DNA from 2 places in the Mesorhizobium sp. M1D.F.Ca.ET.231.01.1.1 genome. Region 2 is predicted to be linked to the other one. Evidence: riboswitches for the same ligand, from Rfam matches in the RefSeq annotation. Region 2 holds a riboswitch; the other holds the start of a gene.

Region 1 (9,132 bases), on a different contig from region 2:
CGATCAGGTTGGCATAGGCCTCGACATAGCCGTCGCGTCGGCCGGAAATCGAATTTTCCGAATTGTACTTCTTCCAGTCGATATCATCCGACAGCAAGGCGCCGCTGCGGTTGGCAAAACGCAGCAGCAATTCGCGGTCCTGCATGCGCGTGATGTCGCTGTCGAAGCCGCCGATCGCAAGCAGCGATTCGTGCCGGGCGGTGATCGCCGAGCCGGCGATGAAGATCGTCTGCGAGACCAGAGCGCGCTGCAGCGTGCTTTTGTCGAGCAAGGCCTGGCGGTTGATGCATTTGGTGCTGCGGTTGCCCTTCACAGAGATGAAGGAGCTGATCAGCACTTCGAGAGAAGGGTTTTTGTCGAAGTGCGACAGCGTCCGGTCCAGGCGGTCCGGCAGATAGACATCGTCCGAATCAAGGAAGGTCACGATCGGCGCCCGCGCGCGCTCGATGCCCGCGTTGCGCGCGGCATTGGCGCCCCGCCATTTCGCGCCGACATAGATCAGTCTGGGGTCGCGAATTTCGGCGAGCGCCAGGGCGGTGCCGTCGGTCGAACCGTCGTCGACGACGATGTGCTCGAAGCGGGTAAGTGTCTGGGCAAGAACGCTTTCCACCGCGCGCACGACCTGGCTGCGCCGGTTGTGCGTCGGTGTGATCACGGTGATCAGAGGAGCTGTGTCGGAAGCGGTCGGCATCTAACCTTCGTTGTGGGGCGGACAAGCAACGATCGGATCGATCCCGCACCTGCCCTTTATGTCCACCGCCCCGATGGATTCGACAAAAACGGTACCGAAAAGATGCGCCTATGTCACCTGAAGCGTCGCTTCAGCGTCAGGGTCGGTACGTATTTCCTCAATGTCATGCGGTTTGAAGGCAACACTTTGCGACGACCTATCCTCAGCCATGCCCGACACTGCAGGAACGACTTCCACCCCGACCGAACAGGTTGGATGTTGCACCGCCATCATCTTTCCACGACCGCAGTCAGCGCTTGAGCAGGAATACCGCCTGCTGGCCGAAGAAGTTCCAGAACCACCACGGCATCGACAGGCCGATCTTCTGGCCGTTGGCGTCGAGCGCGGTGGCCTTCTCGACCGTCGCGCCGAGCTCCTCGCACAGATTGACGAAGTCGCGGATGGTGCAGAAGTGGATGTTCGGCGTGTCGTACCAGGAGTAGGGCAGGTCCTTGGTGACCGGCATCCTGCCCTTGATCAGCAGCGAGAAGCGCACGCGCCAGTGGCCGAAATTGGGGAAGGAGACGATGGCGCGGTTGCCGATCCGAAGCAGCTCGTCGAGCACCACCTTCGGATTGCGGGTCGCCTGCATGGTCTGCGACAGCACGACGAAATCGAAACCCTTGTCGGGATAGAATTTCAGATCCGTGTCGGCATCCCCCTGGACGACGGAAAGGCCGCGCGCCACGCATTCGTTGACGCCTCGCTGCGACAGCTCCAGGCCGCGGCCGTCGACCTGCCTGGTCTCCTGCAGAAGCTCCAGCAGCACGCCGTCGCCCGAGCCGACATCCAGCACGCGCGAATGCGGCGGGATGAGACCGGTGACGACCTCGAGGTCGACTCGCTGGGCACGATTGACGCTCATGGGCACACCTCCGGCCTTGGAGCCTTTGCGGCCACGGGGAATCCTGGCGCCGCGCAAATGCGGCCAAAACAGAGGGATCGCGCGCCGCTCACAGGCTGAGCCCCCTGGCGCGTGCGGCCGAGGCGATGAAGCCGTTGATGGCCGCGAACAGTTCCGGCTCGTCGAGCAGGAAGGCGTCATGGCCGCGATCGGTCTCGATCTCGACGAAGGAGACGGAGGCGCCGGCGGCGTTCAGCGCATGCACGATCGAGCGGCTCTCCTCGGTCGGGAACAGCCAGTCTGATGTGAAGGACACCAGGCAGAAGCGCGTCTTGGTGCCGGCGAAGGCGTCGGCCAGCCGTCCGCCATGGTCGGCGGCGAGGTCGAAATAGTCCATCGCGCGGGTCAGATAGAGGTAGGAGTTGGCGTCGAAGCGGTCGACGAAGGTCATGCCCTGATGGCGCAGATAGCTCTCGATCTGGAAATCGGCGTCGAAACCGAAGGTGAGCGCCTCGCGATCCTGCAGGTTGCGGCCGAATTTGCGGTGCAGCGCTGCTTCCGAGAGATAGGTGATGTGGGCGGCCATGCGGGCCACGGCGAGCCCCTTTTCCGGACGCCTGCCGAAATCCAGATATTTACCGCCGTGCCAGTCCGGATCGGCCATGACGGCCTGCCGCCCGACCTCATGGAAGGCGATGTTCTGGGAGGAATGGCGGGCGCCGGTGGCGATGGGCAGCGCCGAGAAGACGCGCTCCGGGTAGCTTGCGGCCCATTGCAGCACCTGCATGCCGCCCATCGAGCCGCCGAGCACGCAAAACAGCTTCTCGATGCCGAAATGGTCGACCAGCATCAGCTGCGCGCGCACCATGTCGCGGATGGTGATGATCGGCAGGTCGAGGCCATAGGGCCTGCCGGTCGCCGGATTGGTCGAGGCCGGGCCGGTGGAGCCGAGGCAGCCGCCGACGACGTTGGCGCAGATGACGAAAAAGCGGCTGGTGTCGATGATCTTGCCGGGGCCGATCAGCACCTCCCACCAGCCAGGCTTGCCGGTCACCGGATTGGTGTTGGCGACGTGCTGGTCGCCGGTCAGCGCATGGCAGACGAGGATGGCGTTGGAGCGGGCGTCGTTGAGGGTGCCGTAGGTCTGGTAAGCGACCTGGAACGGCGACAGCACCGTGCCGGCATCGAGCCTCAGCGGCTTGTCGGGTCCGAACTGCAGCACCGGGCTCGACGGGCGGTCGGCCTCGTTGTTGGTCCTTGGAGCGCGCTGAGCGGCCATTGCATTCCCCATCCAGTCCGCATCGATCTCACCGACGCGGTGTCCGGCCGGCCGCGGACAACAAAAAACCGGCTCGCCTTCGCAAAGCCGGTTACAGGTTGCAAACGGCCCTTTAGCGAATTGTTTAACGTGGCTGCAAGCCGACCGGCCAAATCACCACGGGAAGTCCGGCTGCTCTTCTAGGACCAGCATTGCGCTTCGTCAACGGCCAGCATCCGAGGGGCAGCATTTGAGGCCAGCCTGCCGGCGCGAGCGCGGCACTCGACATTCCGGGCCACGGCCTGTATTTCCGCAGCGGCCTCCGGACCGAGGCCTTCTCGACGGATTTGTGACATGAAGCAGGATCAGCCACGTCCGACGCCCCGCGCGGGCATCATGGACATCGAGGCCTACGTGCCTGGAAAAAGCACCGCGCCCGCCGGCGTGACGAAGGTCTACAAATTGTCGTCGAACGAGAATCCGCTCGGGCCTTCGCCGAAGGCGATCGAGGCCGCGCGGGAGGTAGCTGCAAAACTGGATGTCTATCCCGACGGCTCCGCCCGCCGGTTGCGCGAGGCGATCGCCGAGGTGCATGGCCTCAACCCGGCAAACATCATCTGCTCCAACGGCTCCGATGAGATCCTCGGCCTGTTGGCGCAGACCTATCTCGCGCCCGGCGACGAGGCCGTGTTCACCGAGCACGCCTTCATGGTCTACAAGATCTACATCCAGGCCGCTGGCGCCAAGCCGGTGGCGGTCAGGGAAACCGACGAGCGCGCCGACATCGACGCGATCCTGGCTGCCGTCACGCCGCGAACAAAAATCGTCTTCCTTGCCAATCCCAACAATCCGACCGGCACTTACGTGCCGTTCCAGGAGGTGCGCCGGCTGCACGCCGGATTGCCGAAGAACGTGCTTTTGGTGCTCGACGCGGCCTATGCCGAGTACGTGCGGCGCAACGACTATGAAGCCGGCATCGAGTTGGCGGGCAGCGCCGAGAATGTGGCCATGACCCGCACCTTCTCAAAGCTCGGCCTCGGCGGCGCGCGCGTCGGCTGGATGTACGGGCCGGCGCATATCGTCGATGCGATCAACCGCGTGCGCGGCCCCTTCAACGTCAACGCGACCGCGATCGAGGCCGGCATCGCGGCCATCCGCGACCGCGCCCATATTGAGCGCAGCGTGGAGCACAATGCAAAATGGCTGGCCTGGCTGAATGAGGAACTGACCAAGCTCGGGCTGCGCGTGACGCCCAGCGTCGGCAATTTCGTGCTGATCCACTTCCCGGACGACAAGATGCATTCGGCGGCGGCGGCCGACGACTATCTGAGTGCGCGCGGCTACATTCTGCGCCGTGTCACCGGCTACGGCTTCCCCAATGCGCTGCGAATGAGTGTCGGCACCGAAGAAGCCAATCGCGGCGTCGTCGATGCGCTCAAGACCTTCCTGAAAAGCTAGAGACCATGGCATCACCGATGTTCGAAAGAATAGCGCTGGTCGGCATCGGCCTGATCGGCTCGTCGCTTGCCCGCGTCATCCGCCGCGAGGGCCTGGCGCGCCATGTCGCCATCGCGACGCGCAGCAAATCGACGCTCAACCGGGCCGGGGAACTCGGTCTCGGCGATTCCTACACGATCGATGCAGAAGAAGCGGTCCGCGACGCGGATCTCGTCATAGTGTCGGTTCCGGTCGGCTCGTCCGGCGAGGTCGCCGCCGAGATCGCGCCGGCGCTGAAGAAAGGCGCCATCCTGACAGATGTCGGCTCGACCAAGGCCTCCGTCATCGCGCAAGTCGGGCCGCATGTGCCCGAAGGCGTGCACTTCATCCCTGGCCACCCGCTGGCGGGCACGGAAAAATCCGGGCCGGATGCCGGCTTCGCCGACCTCTTCGACAACCGTTGGTGCATCTTCACGCCGCTGCCGGACACCGACCCCGAGGCGCTGGAGAGGCTCTCGGAGTTCTGGCGCCGCTGCGGCTCCAACATCGACACGATGGACCCGCAGCATCACGACATGACCTTGGCCATCGTCTCGCATCTGCCGCACATCATCGCCTACAACATCGTCGGCACCGCCGACGATCTGGAATCCGTGACCAAGACGGAAGTCATCAAATATTCCGCCTCCGGCTTTCGCGACTTCACCCGCCTGGCTGCCTCCGACCCGACCATGTGGCGGGATGTCTGCCTGCACAACAAGGACGCGATCCTGGAAATGCTGGCGCGCTTCTCGGAGGATCTCGCGTCGCTGCAGCGGGCGATCCGCTGGGGCGACGGCGAAAAGCTGTTCGACCTCTTCACCCGCACCCGCGCCATCCGCCGCTCGATCATCGAGGCCGGCCAGGACATCGATGTGCCGGATTTCGGCCGCCAAGCGGTCGAGCATCCTAAAAGGAGCTGATATTCAGGTGAGGCCGGCCTGCAAATGGCGGTTCCCTGCGCTTCCGGTGCTCACGTACTTTAAGTACGCTCCGCTCCGGTTCTCGGAAACCGCCATTTTCGACTCGGCCTGACCTGAATCTCAGCTCCCTTTGCCTTGCTGGGATGACGGCCAGTGGGCCGCCATCATCGCCAGTGTCTCGGCCCGGTCCGGCGCGCCGAGCCGGCCGCCGAAGCGCAGGCATTTGAGCGCTGCGGCGGCGCTGGCAAAGCGCAGCGCCTGATCGGCCGGCATCGCTTCGGCAAGGCCAACGGCAAAAGCACCGTGGAAGACATCGCCGGCGGCGAGCGTGTCTACTGCCTTGACCTTTGGCGCTTCGACATGGCGGACGCGGCCGGCTGCCCGGTCATGCCACCAGGTTCCGGCGGCGCCTCCGGTCACCGCGACAAAGGCGTCGGTGCGCGAGGCAAGATCGGCGCAGGCGCTTTCAGGGTCGAGCGCGTGGCCGCAGACGATGCGCGCCGCCGGCTCAGAGGCGACGATGTGCGAGGCCAAGGGCAAGAGCCGTTCCAGCACCTCGACCGGCGCGGTGTCGGCGTCGAGGATCGCCGGACGGCCGGCGTCCCGCGCGGCCGTCAAGGCAAGTGCGGCGGCGCCCGGCCAGCGCACATCCGCCAGCACGGCGTCGAAGCCGGAAAGATCGGCAAGCGGCAGGGAGCCGGGATCGGCTTGCGCCTTCCCGTCATAGAAGGGAACGATGATGCGCTCGCCATGGGTATCCACCAGGATCGCGGCCAGCGCAGAGCGCGTGCCGGCGACGCGGCGGACCAGGCCGCAGTCGACGCCTTCCGCCTCGATCTCGGCGATCAGCCGGTCGCCGACCGCATCGTCTCCCGCGCTCGCCCAGAGCGACACGTCGGCGCCGAGGCGATGCGCGGCGCAGGCGGCGCTCGTCGCCATGCCCGAGGCGATCTGGACACCATCGCCGGCGATGAATTTGCCCTGATGCGTGGGGAGCGTCTCGACACGCAAGATCGTATCGAGGGTGAAGGCGCCGACACTGAGCAGCTTGACCGGCCTTGGCATTATCGGCCTACTCTACCGGCTTGATCTTGCCGAGCGGGATGAAGCCGAGCGAAGCCTTGCCTTTGACGACCTTGAGCGGCATGGACGGCTCGCTGCCGAGCATGGCAATGCCGGCAAAACCCTGCTCGATTTCATTTTTGCGCTCTGGAATGGCGCCGGCGAGGATGGCCGCCACCGCCTTGGGGTCCTTGAGCTTGATCTTCAGGCTGGCATCGATCAGGCCGTCCGCGTCGACCGAGATCGGTCCGGACACGGTGACGCGCGCCGTTCCCGACGACAGGTCGAGGCTGGCAATGTCGACCATCTGGCCGCGCAGGCTTTTCGGCGGCGCCGCAAGCAGCGCGACGCCGTTCTTCAGCGTCGCCTCGCCGCCGCCGTCCAGCGCCGGCAGCACGCGGCCGCCGATCGCGTTGGCGTTGATCTCAAGATCGCTGAAGCTGCCGGTATAGACGATATCCTGGCCGTTAGGCTGCAACTGGCCAGCAGCCTGGCCGGCGCTGAACAACTGCATGGGATCGGTGTCGTCGGCCGGATCGGTCTGTCCGGACAGGCCCTCCGCCTGCAGCAAAATGCGCCGGGGAAGCGGCCATGACAGTTTGACCGTGGCGCGCAGTTGGTCCCAGTCGAGCCACAGCGGCGGCATGCCTGGCGCGACGGTCCGCAACGGCCCGCGCAGATCCGCCACGGGCGACAAGGGCTGGGTGATCCGGGCGACGGCGCTAAAATCGCCGATCGACGCCGCGACATTCCGGGCATCGTCCTGATAGGCCAGGCTGTCGCAGGAGACAGCGAAGGTCAGCGGATAACCGCTGACCGTGAGATTGGCGCAGTCGGCCTTGATGCCTTTGCCTCCGAGCTCGGCAACGGTCCGCTCGGCCTCGGTCTTGACCCGGCCGGCGAGATAGAACCATCCGCCGCTGTAGAGCGCGAACAGCACCAGGATGAAGGCGGCAAGCCAGAACAGCCGGCGGCGAGGTTTGCGCGATCGCTGGTCACTTGACGTCATGCTGCGGCTCTCGTTAACCCCTCGTGCGGCGAGCGGGCTGTTAATCTCACGCACAAGAAGCGGGGACGGAACAAACACCTTATCGGTGCGGTGTCGTCACTCGAATGCGATCAGGCTTGGCGATATGGGCGATTTTTGGGTTTTTGGCTATGGGTCGCTGATCTGGCGGCCGGGATTCGCACATGTCGAGACGCGGCGCGCCCGCCTTTACGGCTATCGCCGGTCGCTTTGCGTCTATTCCTTCGTGCATCGCGGCACGCGCGAGAGGCCGGGACTGGTGCTCGGCCTCGACCGCGGCGGCTCGTGCATCGGTCTTGCCTTTCGCGTGCCCGGCGATTTGCGCGACGAAGTGCTTTCCTATCTGCGCGAGCGCGAACTGGTGACCAGCATCTATCTCGAACGCACCCTCGATGTCCGGCTGGATGGGGCAGGACGAGGCGGAACGGTCGAAGCGGTCGCCTACATTGTCGACCGCGCGCACGAGCAATATGCCGGCGGGCTCGATGCCGGCCATGCGGCAGAAGTCGTGCGCGGCGCGGTCGGCCAGTCGGGCAGGAACGAGGACTATGTCTTGAGCACGGTGGAGCATCTGAAAGCGCTCGGCATCCGCGACCACTGGCTGGAAGACGTGGGGCGGCGGGTCGCGCCTTCGTGAAGGGCATTTCCGGCGAACCAGATCGCCTCCAATGCTCTATCTTTTTGTTTTTCCGCAATCCCGGACACAAGGGCTACAGCGAGGCCGCTGACCCTAACCGCTACGCACTTTTGCTGGAATTGCTCTGGCCCGATCAAAAAGCAGAACCATGCCTTTGACCTCGGCAAGGCGCGACCTAGCTTAACGGCAATCCATCCCACCAAGCCCTTCTTTGGGCGTCCAGGCCTTCCCAGCATCACGGAGATCAGTCTTGCAGAAACGCCGTCTCGGTCGCACCGACCTTTCCATCGCGCCGCTGGTCCTGGGAGGCAACGTCTTCGGCTGGACCGCCGACGAGAAGACCTCGTTCGACCTGCTCGATCGCTTCGCCGAGGCCGGCTTCAACGCCGTCGACACGGCGGATGCCTATTCGCGCTGGGCGCCGGGCAACAAGGGCGGCGAATCCGAAACCATCATCGGCAACTGGATGAAGAGCCGCGGCAATCGGGACAGCATTGTCGTCATCACCAAGGTCGGCTCCGACATGGGCCAGGGAAAGAAGGACCTGTCGGCGGCCTATATCGAGAACGCGGTGGATCAGTCGTTGAAGCGGCTGCAGACCGACGTCATCGATCTCTATCTGTCGCATTGGCCCGACCCGGCCACGCCTTACGAGGAAACGCTCGGCGCCTATCAGCGCCTGCTCGAGAAGGGCAAGATCCGCTATCCGGGCTGCTCCAATCTCGATGCCGGACAGTTGCGCGCGGCCCTCGATGTCGCCAGCCTGCGCAGCCTGCCGCGTTATGAGGTTCTGCAGCCTGAATACAATTTGTACGATCGTTCTTCGCTGGATGGCCCGCTGATCGATCTCTGCAAGGGGCAGGATCTCGGCGTCATCACCTATTTCAGTCTGGCCAAGGGTTTTTTGAGCGGCAAATACCGCAGCAAGACCGATCTCGGCCAGAGCGAGCGCGGCGAAGACGTGGCCGAGTATCTCAACGAGCGCGGCATGCGCATCCTCTCCGCGCTCGACGCGGCCGCCGGGCGCCATTCGGCCAAGCCGGCGGAAGTGGCGCTCACCTGGATCATGGCGCGGCCGGGCATCACCGCGCCGATCGCCAGCGCCACGACGCCCGCCCAGATGGACAGCCTGATCCGCGCGGCGTCGCTGAAACTTTCCGCCGACGACATCGCCG
Region 2 (9,132 bases):
AGGTCGACAAGTCGAACTACCAGGCGCAGGTCGTCGACTCCGGCTACATCAAGGCCGACGAGCTGAAGTAATCCGGCTTGGAAAACGAGGGGTCCTGCGCCACGCAGGGCCCCTTTTCGTTCAGATGCGACCCCGGTATTGTTTTTGCCGGCTTCTGCAGCGCCATGCGCCGTCACGCACATAGAAGCTGTAGTATGTTGATTTCGCGCATGACACTTTCCCGAAACGGAAAACATGCGCCCAGGGAGCGGAATTCCTGATGACCTCGACGATTTTGGAGATGCGCGACATCACCAAGACGTTCCCCGGCGTGAAGGCGCTGTCGAACGTCAACCTCAGCGTCGAGGAAGGCGAGATCCACGCCATCGTCGGCGAGAACGGCGCCGGCAAATCGACGCTCATGAAAGTGCTGTCGGGCGTCTATCCGTCCGGTACCTATGAAGGCCAGATCGTCTTTCGCGGCCAGGAATGCCATTTCAAGGGCATCCATGACAGCGAGCATATCGGCATCGTCATCATCCACCAGGAGCTTGCCCTGGTGCCGATGCTGTCGATCGCGGAAAACATCTTCCTCGGCAACGAGCACGCCACCTATGGCGTCATCGACTGGAACGCCAACGAGAAGCGCACCGGCGCCCTGCTCCAGAAAGTCGGCCTGAAGGAAGACCCCAAGACACTGATCACCAATATCGGCGTCGGCAAGCAGCAGCTGGTCGAGATCGCCAAGGCGCTGAGCAAGGAAGTCAAGCTCCTGATCCTCGACGAGCCGACCGCCTCGCTCAGCGAAAAGGACAGCCAGGCGCTGCTCGATCTGCTGCTCGAGTTCAAGCGCCAGGGCATGACCTCGATCCTGATCTCGCACAAGCTCAACGAGGTGAACCGCGTCGCCGACAAGGTGACGGTGATCCGCGACGGGCGCACCATCGAGACCCTGCCCAGGAAAGACATCAGCGAGGACCGCATCATCACCTCGATGGTCGGCCGCTCGCTGGACGACCGTTATCCGCCGCGCGAGCCGCAGATCGGCGAGGTCGTCTTCGAGGTCAAGGACTGGTCGGTCTACCACCCGATCCACGCCGAGCGGCAGGTGATCAAGAACGTCAACCTCAACGTGCGCAAGGGCGAGGTGGTCGGCATCGCGGGGCTGATGGGCGCCGGCCGCACCGAATTCGCGATGAGCCTGTTCGGCCGCTCCTACGGCCGGCACATCACCGGCGAGGTTTTGCTCGAAGGCAAGCCGATCGACCTTTCGTCGGTGAGCAAGGCGGTGCAAAACCGCATCGCCTATGTCACCGAGGACCGCAAGACCTACGGCCTCAACCTCATCGACCACATCAAGCACAATGTGACTTTAGCCAATTTGGGAGGCGTCTCCAGCCGCGGCGTCATCGACGACATGCGCGAGATGAGCGTCGCCAACGACTACCGCAAGAAGACCAACATCCGCGCCTCCAGCGTCTATCAGCTGACCGGCAATCTCTCGGGCGGCAACCAGCAGAAGGTGGTGCTGTCGAAATGGCTGTTCGCCGATCCCGAAGTGCTGATCCTGGACGAGCCGACGCGCGGTATTGACGTCGGCGCCAAGTACGAAATCTACACGATCATCGCCCGCCTCGCCGCCGAAGGCAAAGCGATCATCGTCATCTCGTCGGAAATGCCGGAACTGCTCGGCATCACCGACCGCATCTATGTCATGAACGAAGGGCGTATCGTCGGCGAAATGGCGGCAAGCGATGCCAGCCAGGAAAAAATCATGCGCGCCATCGTTCGGGGAGAAGGAAAAAAAGCATCATGAGCACAGAAAGCGCTCCCGCGCCGCAAAGCGGCGCCGCCGAGGACGTCAAGCATGGTCCGCGCATCGCCGTTTCGGCGCTGACGACAAATCTGCGCGAATACGGCCTGATCATCGCGCTGATCGTCATCATGCTGTTCTTCCAGTACACGACGTCGGGAACGCTGTTCAAACCGGTCAACCTCTCGAACCTGGTGCAGCAGAACTCGTTCATCATCGTGATGGCGCTCGGCATGCTTCTGGTGATCGTCGCCGGCTATATCGATCTCAGCGTGGGATCGGTCGCAGGCTTCATCGGCGCTCTTGCGGCGATGATGATGGTCATCTGGCCGCTTGGGATATTCAGCAATCCGCTCGTGGTCTCGATCGTGTGCCTGATCGTCGGCGCCCTTATCGGCGCCGCGCAAGGCTACTGGATCGCCTACCACCGGATACCGAGCTTCATCGTGACGCTGGCGGGCATGCTGATCTTCCGCGGCATCTGCCAGGCCCTGCTTGGCGGCGGCTCCTCGGTCGGCCCGCTTCCCGACAGCTTCAAGGCGCTGAGCTCCGGCTTCATCCCGGACGTCATCGGCCCGCTGACGCTGATCCCGCCGACGGTGAACGCCGCCGGCAAGACCATCGTCGGCAGCGGGCTGACGCTGCACATGACGACGATCGTGCTCGGCCTGGTCGCCGTGCTTGCCTATGCCTATTTCGGGCTAAGGGCCCGCCGCAAGCGCGAGCGGCATGGCTATGAGGCCGAGCCCTTCCCGCTTTTCGTCGTCAAGACGCTGGTGGGCAGCGCATTGGCGCTGTTCCTGGTGTTCCAGTTCGCCAGCTACCGGGGCCTGCCGGTGGTGCTTCTGGTGATGGGCGTGCTGATCTCGCTGTTCGTTTTCGTCACCAAGCGCATGACGATCGGCCGCCGCATCTATGCGATGGGCGGCAACGCCAAGGCGGCGCAGCTGTCCGGCATCAATACCGAAAGGCTGACGCTGCTCGTCTTCATCAACATGGGCGTGCTGTCGGCGCTCGGCGGCCTGATCATCGCGGCCCGCCTCGGCCAGGCGGTGCCGGCGGCCGGCCTCGGCAGCGAGCTCGACGTGATCGCCGCCGTCTTCATCGGCGGCGCCTCGGCGATGGGCGGCGTCGGACAGGTCATCGGCGCCGTGGTCGGCGGCTTCATCATGGGTGTCATGAACAACGGCATGTCGATCATGGGCGTCAATGTCGACTGGCAGCAGGTGGTCAAGGGCCTGGTGCTGCTCGGCGCGGTCATCTTCGACGTCTACAACAAGAACAAGGCTTAACGGCTGAAGACAAGGACTAAGGAGGCATACGGGTTCTAGATCGCGGAGCTGCCGGCAACCCGTCGGCGCGAAGAAGTCCCGAAAGGACCAGGCCCGCGAGCGCAATCCGGCGCAGGAGTTTCAACCGTGGCACGGATCGGTTCCGGGCCGCGCGGTCAGGGTTTGCCGCCGGCAGCCGGGCCAAGGCAAAAGAGAGAGGGTTTCATCATGCTGATTTCCCAGATCCTCGACGACGCCGAGACGATCCGGGTCGTTGCCCGCAGCGGCGGCAAGACCCGGATCATCAACGGCGCGCGCAGCGTCTATTCGCTGGCGATGGAGGCCGCCCGCACGGGTATCGGTCTCGAAGCCCTGATCGAGCGCAAGGGCTACGGCGAGACGGTCGATCTCGATGCCGCCTACAAGAAGGGGCGGCTGGTGTCGCCGATCAACCATCCGGACCCGGCGCATTTGCACCTCACCGGCACGGGCTTGACCCATCTCGGCTCGGCCGCGACGCGCGATTCCATGCACAAGAAGCTCAGCGACGGCGAAGAGCAGCTCACCGATTCCATGAAGATGTTTCGCATGGGGCTGGAAGGCGGCAAGCCACCAAAGGGCCAGATCGGCGTGCAACCGGAGTGGTTCTACAAGGGCAACGGCACCATGGCGGTGGCGCCGGGTGCTGCGCTGATGTCGCCCGCCTTCGCGCAGGACGCCGGCGAGGAGCCGGAGATCGCCGGCATCTATGTGATCGGCGACGACGGCGCGCCGTTCCGTGTCGGCTTCACGCTGTCCAACGAGTTTTCGGACCACGTGACCGAGCGGGTCAACTACCTGTTCCTCGCCCACTCCAAGCTGCGCAACGCGTCGTTCGGGCCGGAGATCCTGATCGGCGACCTGCCCGCCGACATCAGGGGCTCATCGCGCATCTGGCGCGACGGCAAGGTGCTTTGGGAAAAGCCGTTCCTGTCGGGCGAGGCGAACATGTCGCACACCATCGCCAATCTCGAGCATCACCACTTCAAATATTCGGCGTTCCGCCAGCCCGGCGACGTGCATGTGCACATGTTCGGCACCGCGACGCTCTCCTTCGCCGACGGCATCAAGACCGAGGCCGGCGACGTGTTCGAGATCGAGGCCAAGGATTTCGGCCTGCCGCTGCGCAATCCGCTGGAGATCGAAAAGCCGGTGAAAGTGGCCGTGAAGGCGCTTTGAGGTGAAAGCGTGATCTCCCCCCTCGTGGGGGAGATGGCCGGCAGGCCAGAGGGGGGCGCTGTCCCGCCAGCGTTCGCAATCCAGCCGGCTCTGCCTGCGGACTGTCTTCTTGGCTACAGTAGAGGTTGGCGATCCTTCGCGCCCCCCTCTGCCCTGCCGGGCATCTCCCCCACAAGGGGGGAGATTGGCAGCTTCAACCTCAATAAATATCGAAGTCGAAATATTTCGCCTGGATCTTCTTGTAGGTGCCGTCGGCAACGATGGCATCGATGGCCGCGTTCAGCTTGTCGCGCAGCGCGGTGTCCTCCAGGCGCACGGCGATGCCGGCCTCAGTCTCGGTGCCCTTGACGTCGCCGACCAGCTTGCAGCAGCCGTCGCTCGCCTTCTTCAGCCAGTCGACCAGCACGAACTTGTCCGAAATGACGGCGTCGAGCCGGCCGTTCTGGAGATCGGTGATCGCCTCTTCCTGGGTCGGATAAAGCTTCGCCTCGGCGCCGGCCTTGCCATATTTGTCCTGGGCATAGTCGGCCTGGGTGGTCGAGGCCTGGGCGCCGACGGTCTTGCCGGCGAGCGCCGCCGGCTCGGTGGAGGCGATGTCGCTGTCCTTGAGCGCCACCAGCGCAAGCGGCGTCGTATAGTATTTGTGGGTGAAGGCGACCTGCTTCTTGCGCTCCTCGGTGATGCTCATCGAGGCGATGATGGCGTCGAACTTCTTGGCCTGGAGGGCCGGAATGATGCCGTCCCAATCCTGGGTGACGATCTCGCACTCGACCTTCATCTGGGCGCAAAGCGCATTGGCGATGTCGATGTCGAAGCCCTCAACCTTGCCGTCCGGCGTTATGGTGTTGAAGGGCGGATAGGCGCCCTCGGTGCCGATCTTGATCTTTTCCGCCGCGATCGCGGAACCGGCGCCAAGCGCCAACATGGCGGCGACTGTCGCCGATACGATCCATCTGGTTATCTGCATTTTTTGTCTCCCTCAGTCAGGCGTCTAGATTGGTGAGGCGCAGCCAAGCATGGCGCGCCCAGCCGGGCAAGCGGTGTCTGACGTGAACTGTCAGCGCGCGGCGCGGAAATGCTTAGAGAGCTTAAGCCCCTGCGCCTGGTAGTTCGAGCCGAGGTCGCTGCCATAGAGCGCCTGCGGGCGCTTGAGCATATGCTCGTAGACAAGGCGTCCGACGATCTGGCCGTGGTCGAGGATGAAGGGCACCTCATGGCTGCGCACCTCGAGCACCGCCCGGCTGCCGCTGCCGCCAGCGGCGGAGTGGCCGAAACCGGGATCGAAGAAGCCGGCATAGTGGACGCGGAACTCGCCGACCAGCGGGTCGAACGGCGTCATCTCGGCGGCATAGAGCGGCGGCACATGCACGGCTTCGCGCGAGACCAGGATGTAGAACTCGTCCGGATCGAGCACCAATTCGCCGGCGCCGCTCTTGTAGAGAGGCTCCCAGAAGTCGACGACATCCTGCGCGGCGCGCTTGTCGACGTCGACGAGGCCGGTGTGGTGCTTGCCGCGATAGCCGACCAGGCCGTCCTTGTCGCCGTCGAGATCGATCGACAGTGCTATCCCGCCGCCGGAGATGTTGGGTGGCTCGGTGGCGACCAGCATCTCGGCATGGTGGAGATCGCGCAATTCGCGCTCCGACAAAAGCGCATTGCCGGTGCGGAAGCGTATCTGCGACAGGCGCGAGCCGGCGCGCACGACGATCGGGAAGGTGCGCGGGCTGACTTCGAGATAGAGCGGACCATGATAGCCGGCCGCGATCTTGTCGAACTCGTGGCCGCGGTCGGTCATGACGCGCGTGAAAATGTCCAGCCGTCCGGTCGAGCTCTTCGGATTGGCCGAAGCCGACACGTTTGAAGGCAGCGCCAGGCTTTCCAGCAGCGGCACGATATAGACGCAGCCCGTCTCCAACACCGCGCCCTCGGCGAGATTGATCTCGTGCAACTTCAGCCGGTCGAGCTTGTCGGCCACCAGGTGATCGGGACCGGGCAGGAAGGAGGCGCGCACGCGGAAAGCCTTGTCGCCCAGCCTCAGATCGAGGCTGGCCGGCTGAATCTGATTGGTATCGAGCACGCGCGGCGACTTCAGCGCGCCCGCCTCAAACAGCGCCGCGATGTCCTGATCCGGAAGAATGCCTGTCTGCCGCAAAGGCTGGCTCCGTTCCAACTGGTACAAACCTCTTAATCAAGCCGGCAATTGACGCAAGCGCGGTGCGGGTCTAAAGGGTCGTTATCCCGTGGTGATTTGGCCGGTCGGCTTGCAGCCACGTTAAACAAGTCGCTAAAGGACCGCTGGCCGCAAGGCCGTATGGACCGGTTGCGACATCGCGGCCGGTTTTTTTGTGTTTGGATGTTCTTTGCGAGTGGAATTAGGGCGATGACGAAGACGCGCAACTGGAAACCTCAGACGGCACTCGTGCATGGCGGGACGCTGCGTTCCGGCTTCGGCGAGACCGCCGAGGCAATGTACCTCACCCAGGGCTATGTCTATGAGACGGCGCAAGCCGCGGAAGCCCGTTTCAAGGGCGAGGAGCCGGGCTTCATCTATTCGCGCTACGCCAATCCGACCGTGGACATGTTCGAAAAGCGCATGTGCGCGCTGGAAGGCGCCGAAGATGCCCGCGCCACCGCTTCCGGCATGGCGGCGGTCAGCGCAGCGCTTCTGTGCAGCGTCAAGGCCGGCGACCATATCGTTGCCGCGCGGGCGCTGTTCGGCTCCTGCCGTTGGGTGGTCGAGACGCTGGCGCCGCGCTACGGCATCCAGGCGACGCTGATCGACGGCACCGACATCGCCAATTGGGAAAAGGCGGTCAGACCGAACACCAAGCTGTTCTTCCTGGAGAGCCCGACCAACCCGACGCTGGAAGTGGTCGACATCGCCGCCGTCGCCGCTTTAGCCAACTCGATCGGCGCGCGCGTGATCGTCGACAATGTCTTCGCCACGCCGCTGCAGCAGAAGCCCTTGCAGCTCGGCGCCCATATCGTTGTCTATTCGGCGACCAAGCATATCGACGGACAGGGCCGCTGCCTCGGCGGCGTCATCCTGTCGGACAAGAAATGGATCGACGAGAACCTGCACGACTATTTCCGCCACACCGGCCCGAGCCTGTCGCCCTTCAACGCCTGGACGCTGCTCAAGGGCCTGGAGACGCTGCCGCTGCGGGTGCGCCAGCAGACGGAAAGCGCCGGCAAGATCGCCGACTTCCTGGCCGACAGGCCGGAGATCGCCCGCGTCATCTATCCGGGCCGCGCCGACCATCCGCAGGCGGATGTCGTCAGGAAGCAGATGTCTGGCGGCTCGACGCTGATCTGCCTCGACGTCAAGGGCGGCAAGCAGGCGGCGTTCGCCTTCCAGAACGCGCTCGACATCGTGCTGATCTCCAACAATCTCGGCGACGCCAAGAGCCTGATCACCCATCCGGCGACCACGACGCACAAGAACCTGAGCGACGAGGCGCGCGCCGAACTCGGCATCGGGCCTGGCACGCTGCGTCTGTCCGTGGGGCTTGAGGACACCGACGATCTGCTGGCCGACATCGAAGAGGCGCTAAAGGCGGCGAAGTAGCGGCAGCAAAGAGCGGCCTTGAGCCGCAGCCGGCTCAGGCAATCTCTTCGAGTTCGGTCATCTCCCCGGTGCGGATCGTCATGGCGTTGCCGCGCCATTCGACGACACCGCCCAGCCAGCCGCGCGCCCAGATGGTGGGGAGCATCGCATCGCGAACGATCATTGCGGTCACGCTGCGCGGCGACAGGTACCAGCCCTTGGACCAGGCAAGCAGGCATTCCGGCACATAAGCGATCGCCAGCACGCAAAGCGCGGTCGTAGGCAGGCTGGCGCCGGCACCTGCCGCCGCGATCAGCGCGAAATTGAGCGGCACGACCATCCCGGTCAGGATCTCGGGCGCGAAGAACAATGGGAAGGTGACGCGGCGCAGCCGAGCCCAGCGCGCCTGGCGCGACCAGATCTCGGCGAGCGTGCGCTGGCCGAGCGGCTGCTCGAAGGGCGAGGCCACGAGATTGACCCGTAGGCCCAGGCCGTTGACCAGCTTGGTCGCCGCCGCATCCTCGGCGATCTCGGCGGCCAAAGCCTGGATGCCGCCATGGGCATCGAGCATCGGCTTGTTCCACAGCATGCTCTTGCCCTGGGCGAAGCCAAGGCCGAGCGCCTCGCCGGCATATTGCCAGCGCGCCTGCAGCGTGTTGAGGAAGGCGCATTCGACTTCGGCCCAAAAACCGTCCGGCCGCGAGCCGACCGGTGTCGAGCAGACGAGACCGGTGTCCGGCCGCCAGGCCGCCATCAGATGCTGGACATAGTCCTTGGGCATCAACACGTTGGAATCGGCAAGGATCACCCAATCGTGCCGGGCCGCCTGCCAGCCCTTGACGCAGTTGTTGAGCTTGGGATTGGCGCTGATCCTGTCATCGCCGACGAGCAGCCTCGCCGGAACCTTGGGGAAGCGCGCGATCGCGGCATTGATCAGTCCGACCACGGGATCGTTGGCATGGGCGACGCAGAAGATCAGCTCATAGCGGGGCCAGTCGAGCGAGAAGGCGCGGTCGAGCGTCTCCCCGGTGAACGGCTCGACGCCCCGCGACGGAACGACGATGGAGACCGGCGGCTGGTTGCCGGAGGACGCAGGTATGACGCGACGCGCCTTCAGCCGCGAGGAAGCGAACAGAATGCTGGCGAAGTTGGAAAGAACAAGGGCTGACGAGGCAAAGGCGGCTGCGAGAGTCAGTTCCATCGAGATCTGGTCACTCCGGAAAGGCCGCCCGCGGCGTTTCATCAGTCGACGGAGCGCCCGAGTCGCCCACACGGTTTGTGCACACCAACATTGTCATGTGTCA

The links. Region 2 has a riboswitch for S-adenosylmethionine ahead of EN874_RS25595 (O-succinylhomoserine sulfhydrylase). Riboswitches for the same ligand answer to the same signal wherever they lie in the genome.
Region 1: it holds a riboswitch for S-adenosylmethionine, as region 2 does, so the genes downstream of both, EN874_RS06805 (homoserine O-acetyltransferase) here and EN874_RS25595 (O-succinylhomoserine sulfhydrylase) in region 2, are expected to answer to the same signal.

The regions. Positions count from the first base shown of each region.
Region 1 is NZ_RZOZ02000002.1:69,514-78,645, reverse strand. Features, by position in the region: gene EN874_RS06815 (glycosyltransferase family 2 protein) at 1-691, opposite strand, end outside; gene metW (methionine biosynthesis protein MetW) at 981-1,595, opposite strand; gene EN874_RS06805 (homoserine O-acetyltransferase) at 1,684-2,853, opposite strand; SAM riboswitch at 2,946-3,023, opposite strand; gene hisC (histidinol-phosphate transaminase) at 3,187-4,290, shown strand; gene EN874_RS06795 (prephenate/arogenate dehydrogenase family protein) at 4,296-5,231, shown strand; gene EN874_RS06790 (sugar kinase) at 5,352-6,296, opposite strand; gene EN874_RS06785 (DUF2125 domain-containing protein) at 6,304-7,302, opposite strand; gene EN874_RS06780 (gamma-glutamylcyclotransferase) at 7,427-7,957, shown strand; gene EN874_RS06775 (aldo/keto reductase) at 8,208-9,132, shown strand, end outside.
Region 2 is NZ_RZOZ02000011.1:189,052-198,183, reverse strand. Features, by position in the region: gene chvE (multiple monosaccharide ABC transporter substrate-binding protein) at 1-71, shown strand, start outside; gene mmsA (multiple monosaccharide ABC transporter ATP-binding protein) at 260-1,795, shown strand; gene mmsB (multiple monosaccharide ABC transporter permease) at 1,792-3,084, shown strand; gene araD1 (AraD1 family protein) at 3,292-4,281, shown strand; gene EN874_RS25605 (ABC transporter substrate-binding protein) at 4,481-5,248, opposite strand; gene EN874_RS25600 (2'-deoxycytidine 5'-triphosphate deaminase) at 5,339-6,433, opposite strand; SAM riboswitch at 6,512-6,589, shown strand; gene EN874_RS25595 (O-succinylhomoserine sulfhydrylase) at 6,662-7,849, shown strand; gene EN874_RS25590 (ceramide glucosyltransferase) at 7,884-9,029, opposite strand.